DNA from 4 places in the Shewanella sp. TB7-MNA-CIBAN-0143 genome. Region 1 is predicted to be linked to each of the others. Evidence: predicted binding sites of a transcription regulator. Region 1 holds the regulator's gene; each other region holds the start of a gene.
What was found. The regulator sigma-54, encoded in region 1, starts transcription at its own class of promoters, with help from an activator protein. The targets are predictions, from matches to a motif close to GTTGGCACGNNNNTNGNNT.
Positions count from the first base shown of each region.

Region 2: a site for sigma-54 is predicted at 1,663-1,681, ahead of AAEY97_RS08475 (DUF4097 family beta strand repeat-containing protein). Genes of this name have one in related genera too.
Region 3: a site for sigma-54 is predicted at 2,441-2,459, ahead of AAEY97_RS15585 (flagellar assembly protein FlgT). Genes of this name have one in related genera too.
Region 4: a site for sigma-54 is predicted at 1,636-1,654, ahead of AAEY97_RS12075 (nitric-oxide reductase large subunit). Genes of this name have one in related genera too.

Region 1 covers NZ_JBEOPL010000038.1:2,535-7,292, forward strand. Annotated here, with positions in the region: gene mgtE (magnesium transporter) at 1-18, opposite strand, end outside; gene AAEY97_RS20680 (HPr family phosphocarrier protein) at 529-804, opposite strand; gene rapZ (RNase adapter RapZ) at 825-1,688, opposite strand; gene ptsN (PTS IIA-like nitrogen regulatory protein PtsN) at 1,685-2,128, opposite strand; gene hpf (ribosome hibernation promoting factor) at 2,131-2,418, opposite strand; gene AAEY97_RS20700 (RNA polymerase factor sigma-54) at 2,444-3,928, opposite strand; gene lptB (LPS export ABC transporter ATP-binding protein) at 4,071-4,758, opposite strand, start outside.
Region 2 covers NZ_JBEOPL010000008.1:67,269-72,026, forward strand. Annotated here, with positions in the region: gene AAEY97_RS08460 (NADP(H)-dependent aldo-keto reductase) at 1-280, opposite strand, end outside; gene AAEY97_RS08465 (GNAT family N-acetyltransferase) at 424-945, opposite strand; gene yjjX (inosine/xanthosine triphosphatase) at 938-1,510, opposite strand; gene AAEY97_RS08475 (DUF4097 family beta strand repeat-containing protein) at 1,790-2,593, shown strand; gene AAEY97_RS08480 (ribonuclease H1 domain-containing protein) at 2,768-3,556, shown strand; gene AAEY97_RS08485 (GNAT family N-acetyltransferase) at 3,671-4,120, opposite strand; gene mdh (malate dehydrogenase) at 4,652-4,758, shown strand, end outside.
Region 3 covers NZ_JBEOPL010000019.1:31,432-36,189, reverse strand. Annotated here, with positions in the region: gene AAEY97_RS15600 (DUF6268 family outer membrane beta-barrel protein) at 93-1,025, shown strand; gene AAEY97_RS15595 (LPP20 family lipoprotein) at 1,108-1,554, opposite strand; gene AAEY97_RS15590 (FlgO family outer membrane protein) at 1,551-2,261, opposite strand; gene AAEY97_RS15585 (flagellar assembly protein FlgT) at 2,531-3,736, shown strand; tRNA gene AAEY97_RS15580 (tRNA-Arg) at 3,912-3,987, shown strand; gene AAEY97_RS15575 (hypothetical protein) at 4,433-4,758, shown strand, end outside.
Region 4 covers NZ_JBEOPL010000013.1:69,747-74,504, reverse strand. Annotated here, with positions in the region: gene AAEY97_RS12085 (HlyD family secretion protein) at 1-778, opposite strand, end outside; gene slyA (transcriptional regulator SlyA) at 787-1,272, opposite strand; gene AAEY97_RS12075 (nitric-oxide reductase large subunit) at 1,700-3,988, shown strand; gene norR (nitric oxide reductase transcriptional regulator NorR) at 4,131-4,758, shown strand, end outside.

The sequences.
Region 1 (4,758 bases):
TAGGTACTCTTTACCCATATATCTACTTCCTATTCGTCATACTTATATTATTCAGTATGTCATTATTCTGGGTTTCTCAGGTTGTACAGTTCAAGGCGTATAAATGCAGAAATAGCTGTCTTTACGTAAGACAATGAAATGCAGAAATAGAATACTTAAATGACTTCTGCGGTGAAATTCTGCAGCAGCCAATGCTGCTTACATACTATAGACGAACCACGTCACGGAAACAGAGTTGCACTGGATCCGTTGCTAGAAGCGGTAATGTCTTTATCATGTTAAACGCCAACTCCCGCAGAATGAACTGATACTAATGAGATTGGTATCAACTGCGTGAGATAATCCTAAGGGCTAATATTTTTGAGGGACTGATGTCTACTGGTGATCATCAATGTCGTGACAGTTTGGTTAGTATGGCCTAGTCATTTAGAGGCCGCATAAAATAAGGATGACGGTGGCTTAAAGCATGAGTAACTTGCAGCTATTCACACATTACAGGCTATTTATAAATTCAATGCGATTAAAAAATTAACAAGATTCATCAAATTTAGCATTAATGAGATCACACACTGCGTTTAATGCAACTTCAGCATCTGGGCCTTGAGCTGTCACCGTAATCATTTTACCGATACCACTTTCAAGCATTAATAGCCCAAGTACGCTAGCTGCGCTGGCGTTTTTTTCGCCTTGAGTTAAGGTGATGTTAGCATCAAAATCCGCCGCTAACATCGCGAGTTTTGTGGCGGCACGGGCGTGTAACCCCAATTTATTTGAAATGGTCACTTGGCGTTCAAGTTTGATCATTGACGCGATCCTATGCTCACTTAGTTATTAGTATCACTGATATTTAATTCTCTGTGGCGAGCATTAACCGTGTGTTTACTGCCTTGTCGAAATCGTTTTGCTAATTGATCTGCAATATATACCGAACGGTGCTGACCACCAGTACAACCAATCGCGATGGTAAGGTAACTGCGATTGTTACGTTCTAAATGCGGCATCCAAGTTTCAAATAGGTTTTCAATTTGCCAAATAAATTTATTAACTAATGGCTGACGACCTAAAAATTCTTGTACGGGCTCGTCTAAACCCGTAAATGGACGCAGTTCTATTTCCCAATGTGGGTTGGGTAAAAAGCGTACATCAAACATAAAATCTGCTTCTGTCGGCATGCCGTGTTTAAAGCCAAAAGATTCAAAGTTAATCACTAACTCTTTATCAACACTGCCTAATAATATTTGCCTAACTTGGTCGCTTAATTCGTAGATATTTAGCGCAGAAGTGTCGATATAGTGATCAACAATTTTTGCGATAGGCTCAAGTAAACGGCCTTCTAGTTTTATCGCTTCTTGCAGTGAAATATGATTTTTAGATAACGGGTGTAATCGACGTGTTTCGCTGTAACGTTTAAGCAATACTTTGTCATTGGAATTTAAAAAGAAACTGATAATTTCAGTGTCATTTTGAAGTAGTGCCAATTGGTCTTGAAGCGCTTTACCTTGTTCTGCAATGTTACGAACATCAACGCTAATCGCAACCAAATCATTACTGCCTTTAAGCTGGGCTAATAATGTGCCAATGAGTGGTAAAGGCAAATTATCAACACAATAATATCCTAGGTCTTCTAATACTCTCAGGGCAACGGATTTCCCTGAGCCTGAACGTCCCGATACTATAACTAGTTTCATGCAGTAATAACCTGATAAAGTTCTGTTGCGTCGTGAGTTTTACGAAGCTGTTTCAATATTTGCTTATCGCTTAACTTTTGGGCCATGCTCGATAACGTGCCTAAATGTTGTTGGCACTGGTCTGCAGGTACTAACAAAGCAAATAAAAGATCCACGGGTTGCTTATCGATTGCATCAAAGGCAATGGCTTCTTCACATTTAATAAATATCGCGATAGGGTGATCGATGGTCGTTAATCTACCATGAGGTATCGCAATGCCATTTCCTATACCTGTGCTACCCATTTTCTCTCTCGCTAACAGGCTTTCAAAAACCTCTTGCGAAGACAGGGTTGGGTACTGGGCAGCGACTAAATTGCTGATGAGTTCCAGTACTTTTTTCTTACTGCCCGGTGTGGCACAGGTAGTGCATTCCGGCTGCAGAATGGTACAAAGTTCCATCGTTAGTGTTTTGTATTCTTCTCTTTGTGTTTAATTACCTGACGGTCGAGTTTATCGATCAGGGCGTCTATTGCAGCATACATATCAGTACTTTCTGACATTGCAAAAATTTCTGCGCCATTAATGTTGATTTTGGCTTCTGCTTTTTGTTGTAATTTTTCTACATTGAGCACAACGTGTACATTATGGATCTGATCGAAGTGTCGTTCAAGCTTTGAAAATTTACTGTGGATGTATTCACGTAAAGATTCTGTTATTTCGACATGACGTCCAGTCAGACTTATTTGCATAAAAAATCCTCCATTGCCTAGTAGGTTATAAACTCTTACGTTGGTTTGAGGGCGGGATCATCATTGCTTCACGGTATTTTGCTATCGTACGACGAGCAACGTTTATGCCCTGTTCTGCCAGAAGCTGAGCCATTTTACTGTCACTCAGTGGTTTTTTCTGGTTTTCTGCGGCAACCAGCTTTTTGATAAAAGCACGAATGGCCGTTGATGAGCATTCCCCGCCATCGTCAGTACTGACATGGCTAGAGAAGAAGTATTTTAGTTCAAATAAGCCTCGAGGGGTGTGCATATATTTTTGTGTGGTGACTCGTGAAATGGTCGATTCATGCATTTCTACAGCTTCAGCGATATCATTGAGCACCATAGGCTTCATGGCTTCTTCGCCATATTCAAAAAAGCCTTGCTGAAATTGCACAATGCAATTTGCCACTTTAAGTAAAGTATCATTACGGCTTTCAATACTTTTAATAAACCATTTAGCCTCTTGCAGATGGCCTCGAATAAATTGACTATCCGACGGGTTTTTACTGCCTCTAGCCATGGCTGCATATTGCTGATTAACACCAATTTTAGGCATGTTGTCTGGGTTTAACTCTACTACCCAACGGCCATTTTTCTTTAATACTGTGACATCGGGAATCACGTATTCATCATCCATGGGGGTAATTAATAAGCCCGGACGAGGATTGAGTGTCTGGATTAAAGTGATTGCGTCACGTAACTCATTTTCTTTTAGTTTTGTTTTACGCATCAATAATCTGAAATCACGGCCAGCAATTAACTCTAAATAGCCTTTAATTAACAAACGGGCATTATCGATATGGGGTGTGTCGTTAGAGTATTGCGCTAATTGGATAAATAGGCATTCACTTAAATCACGTGCAGCAACACCCACAGGGTCAAAGTGTTGAACGCGTTTTAATACCGCTTCAACCTCATCGAGTTCCACATTTTCATCACCCATGGCTTCGAGAATATCTTCGGTACTTTGGGTTAAATAACCGCGTTCATCAATGGCATCAATAATGGCGGTGGCAATGGCGAGATCGGTGTCTGAAAATGGAGTGAGATTTTTTTGCCATTCTAAGTGTTCGTACAAACCTTCAGTAGTTTCACCTTGAAAGGGCATGTCGTCATCGCGCATGCTTGCACTGCCCGAACCTGACATAGGTGAGGCTGTGTATACTTCATCCCATGTGGTATCCATGGCTAAATCATCCATGGTTTCTTTGGTCATGGATTCTGCTATGTCGACGGTGGAAGTGTCTTTTTCGACATTAACAATACTGTTGTCACTAAAGTCGGTATCCGCTTGGTCGCGGTTTTCTTTTAAGGAGTTTTTTGCTTCAGAAAACTCATCTTCTATTTCAAGCAATGGATTTGAATCTAATGCTTGTTGGATTTCCTGCTGTAGCTCCAATGACGATAATTGCAGTAAGCGAATGGCTTGCTGCAATTGTGGGGTCATGGTTAAGTGTTGACCCATTTTAAGTTGGAGTGACGCTTTCATTTACCGCTTATCCCTAGATGATTTTCCATAAAAATGACAATCTCGAACTGTAATCGATTGCCATAAACATCAATGACATTTAACGTTGTTTAGGTATCGTTCAATGAAATGAGTTAGCTAGACTAAAAGGCCAGTAAAGTAACTATAGCTTGAATTGTTCACCTAAGTACACAGCTCGAACTTGTTGATTACTTAATATCTCATCAGGTGTGCCTTCGGCAATTAAATTACCCTGGCTGACGATATAGGCTCGCTCACAAACGTCTAGCGTTTCACGTACGTTATGGTCGGTAATTAATACCCCTAAACCGCGATTTTTAAGTTGTTGGATGATTTTTTTAATGTCGATGACCGAAATAGGATCAACACCAGCAAAGGGCTCATCAAGCAAAATAAATTTTGGATTAGCAGCTAAAGCGCGCGCAATTTCAACTCGACGACGTTCGCCACCCGATAACGACATACCTTGGCTGTCGCGTATGTGAGTAATGTGGAACTCTTCGAGTAGATGCTCAAGCTGTTCAATACGTTGGTCTGTGCTGAGCTCTTTGCGAGTTTGCAGTACGGCCATTATGTTGTCGTAAACGGTGAGCTTGCGGAAAATACTGGCTTCTTGTGGTAAGTAACCTATACCTTTGCGGGCGCGCAAATGCATTGGATCGGCAGTAAGGTCGTCATCGTCAATCAATATTCGGCCTTTATCGCTTTTTACTAAGCCGACAACCATATAAAAGGTGGTGGTTTTGCCTGCACCATTGGGGCCTAAAAGACCGACAATTTGGCCTGTTTTAACCGTTAAACTCACATCTTTAACAACTTGACGAGCTTTA
Region 2 (4,758 bases), on a different contig from region 1:
TACCACCAGGCGCAGCAACTTTAGTGGCAATCACTAAATTGTCGCGATTACCTTGTGCTTTAAGGTAGTTACCAATAATGCGTTCGGTTTCGCCCTGGGTTTCGGCTTTAGGTGGTACAGGGTACATTTCAGCGGTATCGATAAAGTTAATGCCTTGACCAATAGCATAATCGAGTTGAGCAAAAGCTTCTGCTTGAGTATTTTGTTCTCCCCAAGTCATGGTGCCGAGGCAGATTTTACTCACCTCAAGGTTAGAATGCGCGATACGTTGATATTCCATGATCATCCTCCTATGGAATGTGCTTAATCTGAGGCTACCAAGCTTTTGGGTGATTGCAAAGCGCTATAATAAAGTCGTAGTAAAACTGTTTAAAAAACAATCTAATACCGCTGATATCTGATAATAATGGAGTGTTTTACACGTTATAAGCTCATTATCATCGCAATTTCACAGGCATCATGGCCGGTTTCGCCTAAATGCTGGCAGTGGCTAAAGCCCAGTTTTTCATAGAGTGCTAGTGCTTCAACTAGCACTGCCGTGGTTTCTAAATACATCGATTGATAGCCTTGTTGTTTGGCGAACTCAATACACTGACGGGTTAATGGCTTTGCCATACCTTGACCACGTATAGCGCGAGAAAAGTACATTTTTTGTAATTCACATACGCCGCCATTTTTTACTAATGGCGCAATACCTGCGCCGCCAACCACTTTGCCTTGATATTCAATCACCCAGTATTGTGAACCTTCAGCTTGATACACCTCACTTAAACAGTCGAGGGTTTTATCGGCCACGCTAAAACCTTTATCTGGGGTTAAACCATATTCTGCAGACACTTCACGGATCACCGCGGCCAATGCAGCATCGTCATGGGGTTGTAACATTCTAATCAAGGGCGCTTGCAAGCCGTCCTTGGTTGTATTTGCTTGCTGATTTTCAGTCATTAAATAATTCCGCATTGATAAAGGGAGCCATTGCCAGCACTAATGCTTGGGTATAAATGCTTTCGCGGGTGGCTAAACCTCGAGTTAGCAAGCCAATCGCGCCACCTTTTTGTTTAATATTATGAGTGTTAAATACTCGGTCCATTACTTTGCCAAGTTCTTCACCTGCTTGTAAAGCGTTAAAAATTGATAGTGGCAACGGCAAATTAGCGCTTCGACCAACAGATAATGTGTCGTTATGGATAATGGCCATGTAAGCAAAGGTGGCAGGGCTGTGATCAAACTGATCTACTCCGCCTTCCATTGCCACATAAAAGTCAGCATGTTGATCGACTATTTTTGCATTGGCTTGGCAAAATTGAGCACGGTTGATGGCACCCAATTTAGTTTCTGCTTCGGTCATTGGTTGGTCTGCGACCAGTGATGGCGCATGCATGCCAGTGCAATCAATATGAACATCAGGGAAATATTGTCCAATAGCTTGTTTTGCTGCATTGATTTTAACTGGGTTGGTTGAACCAACAATGATAGTTAACGTTTGTGGTATCGCAGGAGAAGTCGGCATAGGGTTATGTTCTTTTTTTGTTTGAGTTAACCATGATGATCACAGTGGTGAAGTTAACCACATTGTATGGGATTTTAACCATTTTGGGTTTGATGACGAAGTTACTTTTATTACTGTTAATTGTAACTTGTTGTAAATATTACTTTTGTTTAGTTGGTATGAAACCTGCTAACTAACTGTTAATTGCCGCTAACGCGCACTAACCACAGTTTACTCATATTAAGAGCATTTGTTTGGCGGCCTAAGCTTATTGTTATCCTCATAAAGGGAATTAATCTTATGTCTATTCGTATCGCAACCATTAGTGTCACAGTCGGGCTTATTCTGGGCGCCACCCTATTTGGTGCTTCGCAAAGTGAAGCAGAGTCAGTATTTTCGTCATCATCAGAGCAAAACCATACAAATCTTAACTTAGTACAGCAGCAATTGAATCTTGATGCTGGATCATTAACTGAGTTAGTCGCTAATACTGGCGCCGGCAAGTTAACGATTGTCGGCGTTGAAGGCCTAAAAGAAGTCACCGTACATGCTGATATCTACACCCAGTCATTGGATCAAGATGACATCGAAATTAAGCTCAGCTTGACCCGAAAAGGTGATAAGGGCTATTTATTATCAGAAATACACAGTGACCAATATTTCGGTGAGTCGCCTTATATTGATTTATTGGTAGAAGTGCCAACTGTGCTCGCATTGAATATTAAAGACGGTTCCGGGCCCATCCAAATAGATGATGTCAGTGCGGATATTGAGTTAATAGATGGTTCTGGCAGTATTGTGATGAACCACATTGGCAAATTGGTTTTAGTTGATGGCTCAGGCTCTATTAATATTTCCGAGGCGAAAGGCGCGATTGAGTTGCAAGATGGCTCGGGATCTATTCGCATTAACCATGTTATTGGTGATGTGAGTATTGAAGATGGTTCGGGTTCAATCAAGGTTAATCAAGTCTCCGGATTAGTTAAGATAAATGATGGTTCCGGTGGCATTGATGTGGCTAACACCAAAGGTTTGACCATTGTTAATTCGGGTTCTGGTAGTGTCGATTATCAAAATATCGATGGCCCACTAACCCTAGACTGATGCTCTGCCACATTAAGCTCAGGTAAATCAAACTTAAGCTTATTTGGCCGAGATGTTCAAGTTAACTGCAACTACTGCACGCAACACGTTTTTTTGTTTCAAAGCCAAGTTTAATCATGGCATGATGCAAGCACGATATTAGTGACGTTAGCATTGTTGAAGTAAGAGTTAATCATGGCAAAGAAGTTTTACGTAGTATGGGCCGGTCGAGAAACGGGCATTTTTACCAGCTGGGATGTTACCAAGCGTTCAGTTGATAAATATCCGCAAGCCAAGTACAAATCCTTTGCTACAGAAGCAGAAGCCAAAGCTGCATTTGCTAAATCTCCTGCAAGCAGCATAGGCAAAAGTGTGCCAGTAAAAGCGGCAGGTCGTTCATCGACAAAGGCTGCAGGGGCTGGAACATCAACCAAAACTCTTAGCGCTAATCAAGCTGTGTTAAGCCAATTTGATGTGGTTATTTACACCGACGGAGGTTGTGAGCCCAACCCAGGTAAAGCGGGTTCAGGGATGGCGATATACCGCAAAGGCGAGTTAGCCGAGTTATGGTTTGGTTTGTTTAATCCTAATGGCACCAATAATACTGCCGAGCTCAATGCGCTGCACCAAGCATTAATTGTGGCTAAAAAGGTCCTAGACGCGGGCGAAACGGTGCAAATCATGAGTGACTCACAGTATTCGATTAAATGTGTTTGTGAGTGGGCATATGGTTGGAAAGCCAAAAGCTGGACCCGAAAAACCGGTGAAATCGCCAATCTGGAGATTATCAAGCAAGCACATGAGCTATATGATGCAATGAAAGCCGATTTAGTACTTCAGCATGTCGCTGCCCATATTGGTATTGAAGGTAACGAGTTGGCAGACAGAATGTCGATTCATGCGATTGATCAACAGCACAAAGAGTTTAGTCAATTTACTGCGCCACTGGATATCAGTAAAATTCTCGCGTTGCGAACAGGCTAGTTATTGTCGCAATCTCTGTTGAACGCATTAAATTCTTTAAACGATAAACACAAAAAAGCCGGATTATTCCGGCTTTTGCATGTGTGACTTACGATTATTTATAATAACTTACGATTACTTAGTATTTTCTTCGTACATTAAATAATGGCTTTGCTCCATCCCCAATGATTCATAGGTTTTTTGGGCAATTTTATTGTCATGCTCAACATACAAACGGAAACTGGCGGTGCCACCGTTTTCTGCTGCTAAGTCTTTTACCGCTTGATATAGCTTGCCATAAATACCCTGACGACGATTCTGTGGACGTATATACACACTCTGGATCCAGTAATAATTACTTGCGCGCCAGTCACTCCACTCATAGGTGACCATTAACGATCCGGTAATTTCGCCGTCAACTTCGGCGACTAAATATACCCCACGTTCAGGATGGGTAAGCAGTCCTTCAACACCGCGAGTCAATTGCTCAGTGTCTAATGATAGGTTTTCGGTTTCCATTGCCATGGCTTGGTTAAACTGAACTAGGGCGTGCAGGTCGGCATGTTGGCCTATTCTTATTGTCATGTTTTTCTCGTTTTTATAGGATGATCTGCAGCCATCATAACGCGACACTCAATAAAAGTATTGGCTTGTTGCGTCAGAAAATGTGTACGAAATGAGTTAAGGCTCCAATATTTATGGCTTTAAACAGGATGAAAGACCCAGTTCGATAACGGTAAAATTCATCAATACAAAATCAACATTTTAATGCCTAAAACAAACATATCGATATTGCTTAACCCGCTTGATAGGGTGATTACAACTCCACAATAAAACAGCTGAGTTATATTTGTTCAATATAAAAACTCTCAAATGTTGGTTTTTTTCGGTATAACGAAGATGAAAAATAATCATATTATCGATGTTTTTTGCCGTATTTTTACACGGATTCATGCTGCTAATACTCGGCGTTACGCCAGTCTGTGCGTGGATCAGGGCTTACTTATTTACGGTCCTCCACTAACGTATAATTGAAATTATTGTGACGATGCAGTAATGTGACGCCACGACGATTTAGATCTATGTCACAAACTGCATAAATTGATGGAGATAATTATGAAAGTTGCTGTATTGGGTGCTGCTGGTGGTATTGGCCAGGCTCTAGCTTTACTGTTAAAAACTCAACTGCCTGCGGGCTCAAAGTTGTCTCTATATGACATCGC
Region 3 (4,758 bases), on a different contig from region 1:
GTGCTATTAACCCAACGTGCTATTAAGCCAAGGTGCAGTTAAGCCAAGTTAATAGCTAACTTATCTCATTATTTGAAGGGAAGCAGATTGATATGACGCTTTATAACGTTAACGTAATTCAGCCAAAATCATTGAGTACATCAGCTTTGTCAATTTTGCTAGCATCGGGACTGTTGTTAAGTCAGCATGCTTTAGCAGCGCCAGAACGTTCACCATTTTCGCTCACTGTGGCTCGTACATCAACGGGTACCGCTAATGTTGGGGCTGATAGCAATAACCCTAATCAGTTACAACGTGATGCTTGGAAGACCAGTTTTTCGGCTAGCATGCCACTCAATCGTCAGTGGTCAATTGGGGCAAATCTAGGCTACGACAATCTCGATTACGACTGGGATATGAACCAAAACACTCTGTTACGCAGCAGTACTGAACCTTGGTCAACCATACATCAGTACAGTGCTGGTTTATCGTTATCTTACCGTCTTGATAATCATTGGATGTTTCTTATAGCCCCCAAACTGCAATACGCCTATGCCGATACTGCATCATCTTCAAATGCGCAAAGTTATGGTGTCGTTGCCTCGGGCATGTACCGCTTTGATTCCGGCAATATGCTCGGCTTTGGTGTTGCATACTTAAATGATATTTCAGAAGTGCGCACCGTACCTTACTTAGCCGTACGTTGGCAGATAAACGAGAAGTGGGTACTTGCTAACCCGTTCCAAGCTGGTTTTAGTGGTCCTGCAGGATTAGAGTTAAGTTATCAGTATAACCGTGACTGGAGTTTCGGTGTGGGTAGCTCAATGCGAACAGAACGTTTTTTAATTGCTGATGATGACAAAACCATTGAAGTAGAAGAATGGGTAGGCTTTGCTCGCGCAGGCTGGCAAGCAACGAGTAATGTTAGCCTTAATGCGTATGCAGGTTATTATTTTGGTGGCGAAATGGAGTTAAGTTATCCAGACGTTACGGAAGACATGGAAAACCAAGCAGCATTAGGTTTAGTGTTTAAACTGACGTTTTAATGATAAGTGTTAACCTAATATAATAAAAATGCCGCTGATATCAGCGGCATTTTTATATCAACAAGTTAGCGTAAACGTTCAATTAAAAGTAAGTGACTTCTTTTACGCGTTTAGGGCGATTTTGTTGTTCGTACAACTGCCATACTTGTTTAAAGTCCAGAGCTAGCTCCGTGACATAAAACTCACCAGAAGGGTAGGTCTTAACCACTTTAGCGCCGCGAATAATACCACTCACGCTAGATTTAACGTTGTCGTCAGTTAGTAACCATTCACTTACGTCGCTATTAGCCGAAATTTTTTGTCCATATACCTGTTCCGCCAACTCACGGTAAGCGGCAATTTTTGAAGCTTGCATCGCCATTAAAATACGATGTGATGGCTCTTTACTGGGCTGAGTCGCCAAAGGGGCATAACCAATTGCCGTTAGCGTTGGGAACGAGGCTGGCGCTTCGGTTTCCCACTGAACATATTTATCTTTGCTCACACAGCCAGTGAGCAGCAATAGCATAATTAACATCAACGACTTCATAGCTTATCTCCTAATACGGTGTAACGACTGTCGCCCTTATTCTCGTGGCGATACAGTAAACCATTGCGTGATTCAATGAGTTCAGAGGGTTGTAAATAACCCGACAAACTCGATGCTGCCACAAATGATTGCACCGCTGAAAGGACGCGATTATTGGTCACATTAACCACACGGCCGTTAAACACAATTCCTTCAGGGGTTAGGGTCATGGTTGACACTAATACGTGTGAAACCGGTAAATCTGCACGTAACAGTTCCCAGTTGCGGCTCAACATAAACTCGCCTTGTTCTGTGGCGCGCAAATTTGTCGCCACATTTAAATCGACTAAGTTAAATTCATGAGCGTGGAACGCCGCGAGTAATCCTTGTTGTAACTGTAATGCTAATTCATTGGTTGCATTTAAATTACTGGTCATCACTGGCGTAGAAATCAGCAGTGGTTGATCTGGGCGCAAGGCGTCGTTTTGTAACACTAACTCGTTAACTAACTTTTCTGCCCACACATTCACTTGGCCTTTGGGTGATATCCCCGCAGCCTGAATATCATAAGCCAGTTTATCGTGATAAACCTCATTTTCGTCGACGATTTTGACAAATTTACCGTTATTGCTAAAGGCAAGGTTATTGGCAGCATTAGGCGTTTGGGTGCATGCCGCTAACGATAACGACGCAAGCATGACCGTGGAGATAAAAAGCCTGTTAATCATAATAATTCCTCTAACAAATAATGCCGCTAGTCTTGGTATAAATGAGTCATTTAATCGCCTTGTACATCGATAACTAAGGCCAATTATGTACTCTTTCTTATTGGTGTCTTTATATCGGCAAATGCGTTAAAAGCTTTACTGTAATAGTGCAACATCGAAAATAACCACTAATATAGTTAGTCGGCACAATTTTTGCTTTGATTAAAATAGAGTAAGCTGAATTTACACAATTGTGCAAAATAGACGATTTTTTGACATTAGGACATTGTATGTTGATCCGACACAGCCCTGTTAACCGAACTAAAACCTTCAATCACCTTGCCGTAATAGCAATGCTATGCGTGAGTGCATTGTGTGTATCGTCGGTATTGGCTGAACAAATTGAAGTGACTGGTAAGGCTAAAATCGTGAATGGCGATATAGATAAAGCCCGTGAGGACGCCATAAGCCAAGCATTAAATTACGCCAGTTTAAAAGCCGGGGTGAACTTTTCCAGTGAACAACAAGTCAACCAAGGTCGGCTTACTCAAGATACCTTTCAAATTCAGCGGATGGGATCGGCCAATAACGTTGAATTAATGAGTGAAATGATCAGCCAACACACCATTACCGTGGTGTTACAGCTTGATCTCAGCGAACAAGAACCTAACGCACAATGTAAAAGCCAGTCTCTCAAGGCCGCGATTATGTTGCCACAAGCCTATTTACAAGAACGCGAACAGTTACGTTATGGTCAATTAGCTCACTTTGAAGAGCGGATCACCGAGCAATTAGGTAAAGCTATCAATGCACAGTCGCGATACAGTTTTGCACGACTACATGCCGATGAAAAAATTGATAACACCAATCAACTGGTCAACTTTAAAGGATATCGTATTCCCAGTTGGTTAGGCGAAATTACCGACAGCCAATATCTGCTGCAACCTGAAATCATTGATATTTCGACCGAGCCAGCTCAAAGTAGTTATATGGGCTTTGTCGAGGATGATCCACTAAGGCAGTTTATTTTTAAATTAACCCTTTACCATGGGATCAGCGGTGAAGTGGTGTGGTCAGAATCATTCGCCACCTCAGCGCCGTGGGAATTTGAAAGACAAGAAATCGTCTCACCTGCTAACCAGCGGTTTTGGCGATCATCTTATGGTCAGGCGATCAGCGATATTTTACAGCAAAGCGTGATGTCGCTGGATAAGCAGTTAAACTGTCGTCCATTACTAGGCCAAATTGTTGCCAGGCAAGGGGATCGTATTATCATCAATTTAGGCCGTAAAAATGGCGTTAAAATGGGTGATAAGTTCCAAATCGTATTACAAAAAAATATCCCAGACAGATTTAATTCCATGCGCGCCATCGCCACTAAAAGTCGTGCCAATGTGGTTATCGAACAAGTTACCGAAGACAGCTCAACCGCAATATTTGACGGCATCGACAGTGCAGATAATATTCAAGTAAATGATATTGCGATTAAGAACTAATGATTGGTTACTAGAAGCTAATTGTTCAGACTTAAGTGCTAAGTGCTAAGTGCTAAGTGCTAAGTGCTAAGTGCTAATCGATAAGAGTAAGTCGATTATGAATTAGTTGGTTGTTAATCAAGCAATTAAATATAAAAGGTTTAATTCGATTATAAACTCAGTATAATCACTGGGTCTCTCTATAGCTCAACAGGATAGAGCAGCCGCCTCCTAAGCGGCCGATCGGGGTTCGAGTCCCTGTGGGGAGACCATATGACCTATTTTCACCTTAAAAATCAAATACTTAACAAAATCGTAAAAAGTTGTGCCGCCTATGTGCCGCCTCTGGAAACCCTTTTTTTGTAATTTTTTTTCGAGCATTCTTCAAAACTCCGCTTTTCGATAGTTTTAACTCAATCATGGACCTTAATCGCTGTTTCTCATTGTTTGCTTGTTAAAAGTAAAACTTGGTTTGTGTTGGCATAACAAAGTATTAAGGACATATTGAACCCTTCGAAATATGATAATCTTACTATTATCAACATTATGCTAAAAATTAAAAAAATTGAAGTCTTTTCCATACTGCAAAGTTGTGATAAATATAATGACAACACCGCTTAAGCTGCTTAAGTAGTAACTCAAATTTGCAGTCTGTTAAACTAAAATATTAGCTTAATCAAAGATATACAATCAGTATCATAAAAATGGATTTTTATCGTGATCACTAAGAATATTTCTCAAGCTCAAATGCTGTTCCCCAAGTCTCAGTACCCGATACACAGCGCTTATATTGATTTGTTTACTACAATGATTAGTCGCGTTGATAGTGGTGTGACTGAATCTGATATCGAAATTTTATCAATTGCTTTGGGTGATAAAGCACATCAGCTATTCAAGACAGTGATCGCTAAGGCTGGTGTTACAGATAAATTAAACAGTTTAATGCTTGATGCGCTTCAACTTAAAATTGAAAATAAGAACAGGCTTACAGCAAAGCAATCTGAGTTACCCAAAGGGTCTAATAAAGCCGTTGTGGAGTTGAT
Region 4 (4,758 bases), on a different contig from region 1:
GACCATCAAATGCAACAAGCGCAGTTGATTGTGGCTCAATACCGCGTAAACTTTTTTCTCTAAAATCAGCAATAATATCGACGTTTTCTGACACTACAGCTAATAGCGGCTGTCCAACAGTGGCAAAGCTGCCGACTTCTAACTGTAAGTTAGTCACCACGCCATTTTGGTCTGCGCGAATTTGAGTGTATGACAGGTTTAATTCTGCTTGAGCTAAACGATTTTGAGCTTGACGGACTTTTAAATTATCTTCGCCATTGCGTCCACGACTTACCACTAGCTTAGTTAAGCGAGCTTTAGCGGCAAGTAAATTGGCCTGCGCCGTGACGGCCTCACTTTGAGCTTGATCAGTTAACTGCTGCGATACACCTCGGGAGGCATACAGAGCATCAAGGCGTTTTGCTTCACTATTTCTCTGCTGTGCACTACTTTGATTTGCCTGAACATCTGCTTTGGCTGCTAGTATCGATGCATCAAGTTCAGCGTTATCTTGTTTTGCTTGCTCTAACGCCAATGTAGCTTGCTCAGCCGCTAACTCGTAAGGGGCTGAGTCGATGCTAAATAACACATCACCTTTAGCCACAAGTTGGTTATTTTCGACGGCAATAGATGCAATTTTACCACTGACTTGTGGCGTCACTTTAGTGACCATTCGTGTGGCCATGGCTTGCGGCGTCATAGGCATTACTGCATCGGCAAACATAAAGTAACCAAACACCATTACAAACATAAAAATAGCGATTTTAACGAGTCGAGCAAATTGTTGATCTGGGGTCATGTTATTTCTCATTCAGGAATTTTGTTGTCTTGTTCAGTGTTCTTATGCAGCGCAGCAAGAGCATTATCACTAATAAGACTAATGACACGTTCAAATTCACTTAATTCTTGACTGCTAATACCTGCAAGTAAATCTCGACGAACCAACATAATGCGGCTTTCCATCTGCTTAAGCATGTCGATGCCTTCAGGAGTTAAGCTGACTATTCGTGCTCGCTTATCGTTCTCGCAGCAGCGGCGCTGTATATATCCTTGCTGTTCTAACTGGCTCAAAGTGCGCATTAAAGAGGGCAATTCTATCTCTAAAGCATCGGCAAGCACCTTTTGGCTCACGTTATCGCCCAAGCGCAGTAACTTCCACAGCGCAGTCCAGCGAGGGTGAGTTAACCCTAATGGTACGAGCTCCGCGTCTGCAGCGGTGCGCCATAAACGATGTAATCGCCCTAAGTGCTCAGCAAGTGAAAGTTCTTTTAATCGCTCTAATTCTTTATACATAATAAATTGCCATTTAGTTAGCGTGCTAAGCATTATAACAACTTAGCATGCTAAGTAAATGGCTGATATTAATTAATCCATAAAACTTCTATAGCGTTGAAACTAATTTATTGATAACTGTGACTAAAAATGACTAGCGTTGATTACACGAACAATAAAGATTAGGCCTTTAGTCACATGACATTACGCGGAAAAGAGAACATGAGTGTTATTTAGACAAAGATGATCAGCATCACCAAAACAGAGTGTCAGTTTGACATTAACAGTCTTTTTGACACCAATAAAAAGGTGTCATTTTAACAGTAACCTGACGACAGGTAAAAATAAAAAACATTAATAACAGTAGCTTAATAACAATAAAAAGTTGGCACGACTTGTGTAATGCTCTGGTCATCTGTATCAAAATGACTTTGCGCTAAGAGGACTTATGAGCAAAAATAAACTCACCGGCATTGCACTGCTAATCGTGCTAGTGGCTTCCTTCACGGTATTACTCAGTTTAGGCAGCGGCATATATCGAGAAAAACCGCCGATTCCAACGGCTTTCATTGACACCAGTGGCCAACCCATATTTACCAAAAATGATATTGAGCAAGGTCAACTTGTATGGCGTTCAATGGGCGGGCATCAGTTAGGATCAATTTGGGGCCATGGTTCTTATGTGGCACCAGATTGGACTGCAGATTGGTTACATCGTGAAGCCCAAGCTTGGTTGTCTATCACCGCAAACGAGCGCTATAACCGCGATTTCACTGAACTCGATTCAGAACAGCAAGCCGGTTTAGAAAAAGGCTTAAGAGATGATATTCGCCATAACACAGTGATCAAAGGTACTGGGGGTGAAACTCACGTCGCGCTGTCAAATACCCGAATTGCGGCAATTAATGAAGTGACTAAGCACTATTTATCGTTATTTGGTGATGATCCTGCATTAAGTTCATTACGTGAACAATATGCCATGAAAGAAGGCACTATCACTGATGCTGAACATCGTGAATTGTTAAATGCCTTCCTCTTTTGGGGAGCGTGGGCTGCGGTAACTGAGCGCCCTGGTTATGATTATACTTACACCAATAACTGGCCATACGATCCACAAATTGGCAACGTCCCCACTTCAGACAACATTGTTTGGTCAGTACTAAGCTTAGTGACATTGCTTCTTGGTATTGGCATGCTGGCTTGGCATCACGCCACCTGCAAAGAGGAACCATTGCCAGAACCAGCCAAAGGTGATCCATTATTTTTTACTAAACCTACGCCATCGCAAAAAGCTGTCGGAAAGTATTTTGTTACTGCTATTGGACTGTTTTTACTGCAAATATTAGTTGGCGGAATTACTGCGCATTACGCAGTTGAAGGCCAAGAGTTTTATGGTTTCCCAATATCTGAAATTCTGCCTTATTCTGTTACCCGTACTTGGCATACTCAACTCGCAGTATTTTGGATTGCCACAGCATGGTTAGGCACAGGGCTATATATTGCCCCTGCACTATCAGGATACGAACCTAAGTATCAACGCTTAGGGGTAAACGTACTTTGGGTCGCGTTAGTCGTTATCGTTCTGGGTTCTATGGCTGGTGAATGGATTGGCGTACAACAATACTTTGACCTAGACATGAACTATTTATTCGGACATCAAGGATATGAGTACATTGATTTAGGACGCGTATGGCAAATATTATTGTTTGTGGGCTTATTAATTTGGACCGTGTTAATCACTGCAGCTATGCGTCCTGCATTAAAAGTTAACAGCGACATACTGCCGGCAATTTGGATTCTATACGCCTCTTGTGTCGCCATCGGCTTGTTTTATGGTGCAGGCCTGTTTATGGGCAAACACTCAAACCTTGCCATCGCAGAATACTGGCGCTGGTGGGTGGTGCACTTATGGGTAGAAGGCTTCTTTGAAACATTTGCAACAGCCGTTATCGCATTAATGCTCGTTCGCTTAGGTCTTATCCGTGCACGCAGTGCCAACGGTGCGGTATTATTCACAACAGTGGTGTTTTTAACTGGCGGCTTAATCGGCACTTTACATCATTTATACTTTACCGGTACTCAAACTTCAGTCATTGCTTGGGGAGCCATATTCTCGGCACTTGAAGTGGTGCCGTTAGCATTAATTGGTTTTGAAGCAGTGGGAACCTATCGTTTACGTAAAGCGAGCCCTTGGATGGAACGTTATCACTGGGTCATTATGTTCTTTGTGGCAACCTCATTTTGGAACTTAATTGGTGCAGGTGTATTAGGTTTCTTAATTAACCCACCAATATCGCTTTATTTTATCCAAGGGTTAAATACTACTGCGACACATTCTCATGGTGCATTTATGGGCGTGTACGGTATGTTAGGCATAGGGCTAATGCTATTCTGTTTACGCGGATTAACAGGCGATATGCAATGGAACCAAAAATACCTTAAAGGGGCATTCTGGACATTAAATATCGGCTTAGCAGCAATGCTGTTTATGTCATTATTGCCTGTCGGAATTGTGCAGTTCTTTGCGGTCATTGACCACGGCTATTGGTATGCTCGTTCACCTGCGGTGATCCACAGTGATTTAGTGGAAAGCCTTGTATGGACACGAATGTTCGGTGACATTATCTTCAGTATTGGTGGATTATTGATGGCGGCGTTCTTATTTGACATCATCAAGAAAGCCATTGCTAGCAAAGGCGTTAAAGCGAAACAAGCTAGTCCATTAACGATTAACTAAGTATGCATTAATAAACACGCTTTGATAACCATCATCAGGGGCCTTTGTGGCCCCTTTAGTTTCAACAATTTGGGCTTTACCCTTGTTGTTATATTCACACTTGTCATAATGACACTTATTATGTTCCTTTCTGGAGTTTAGCATGGCATTGAGACAAGCTGACTTAACCCGTATCGCACTTGATATCACGTCCAATTTATCTAAACGTGATCGATTCTCTCGTTTATTAACCACAGTAAGAGAAACCCTCGATTGTGATGCTGCTGCACTGTTATCGTTCCAGGGGCATCAATTCAAGCCATTAGCGATTGATGGACTGAGTGCGGATGTATTAGGACGGCGCTTTATTTTAAGTGAGCATCCGCGACTTGAAACCATTGCCCGAGCGGGTGATATTGTCCGTTTCCCTTCCAATAGCGAATTACCCGACCCTTACGATGGTTTAATCCCCAATGTAGATGGTGACTTAAAAGTGCATGCCTGCATCGGTTTACCATTATTCGCTAACGAGCAACTCATTGGCGCATTAACTATTGATGCATTAGATCCCAATAAGTTTGATCAATTCAGTAATAATGAACTGCGCAGCTTTAGCGCAATTGCAGCGGCTTCATTAAACAACGCATTGCTGATTGATAAACTTGAAAAACAAGCGTCAACGTTTACCATCCCCCATACCCAACCCTCTAGGCTATTAGACACAGAAACAGAAACCGAAATAATTGGTCAGGCCGATAATCTATTATCGCTGCTTAATGAAGTGAATGTGG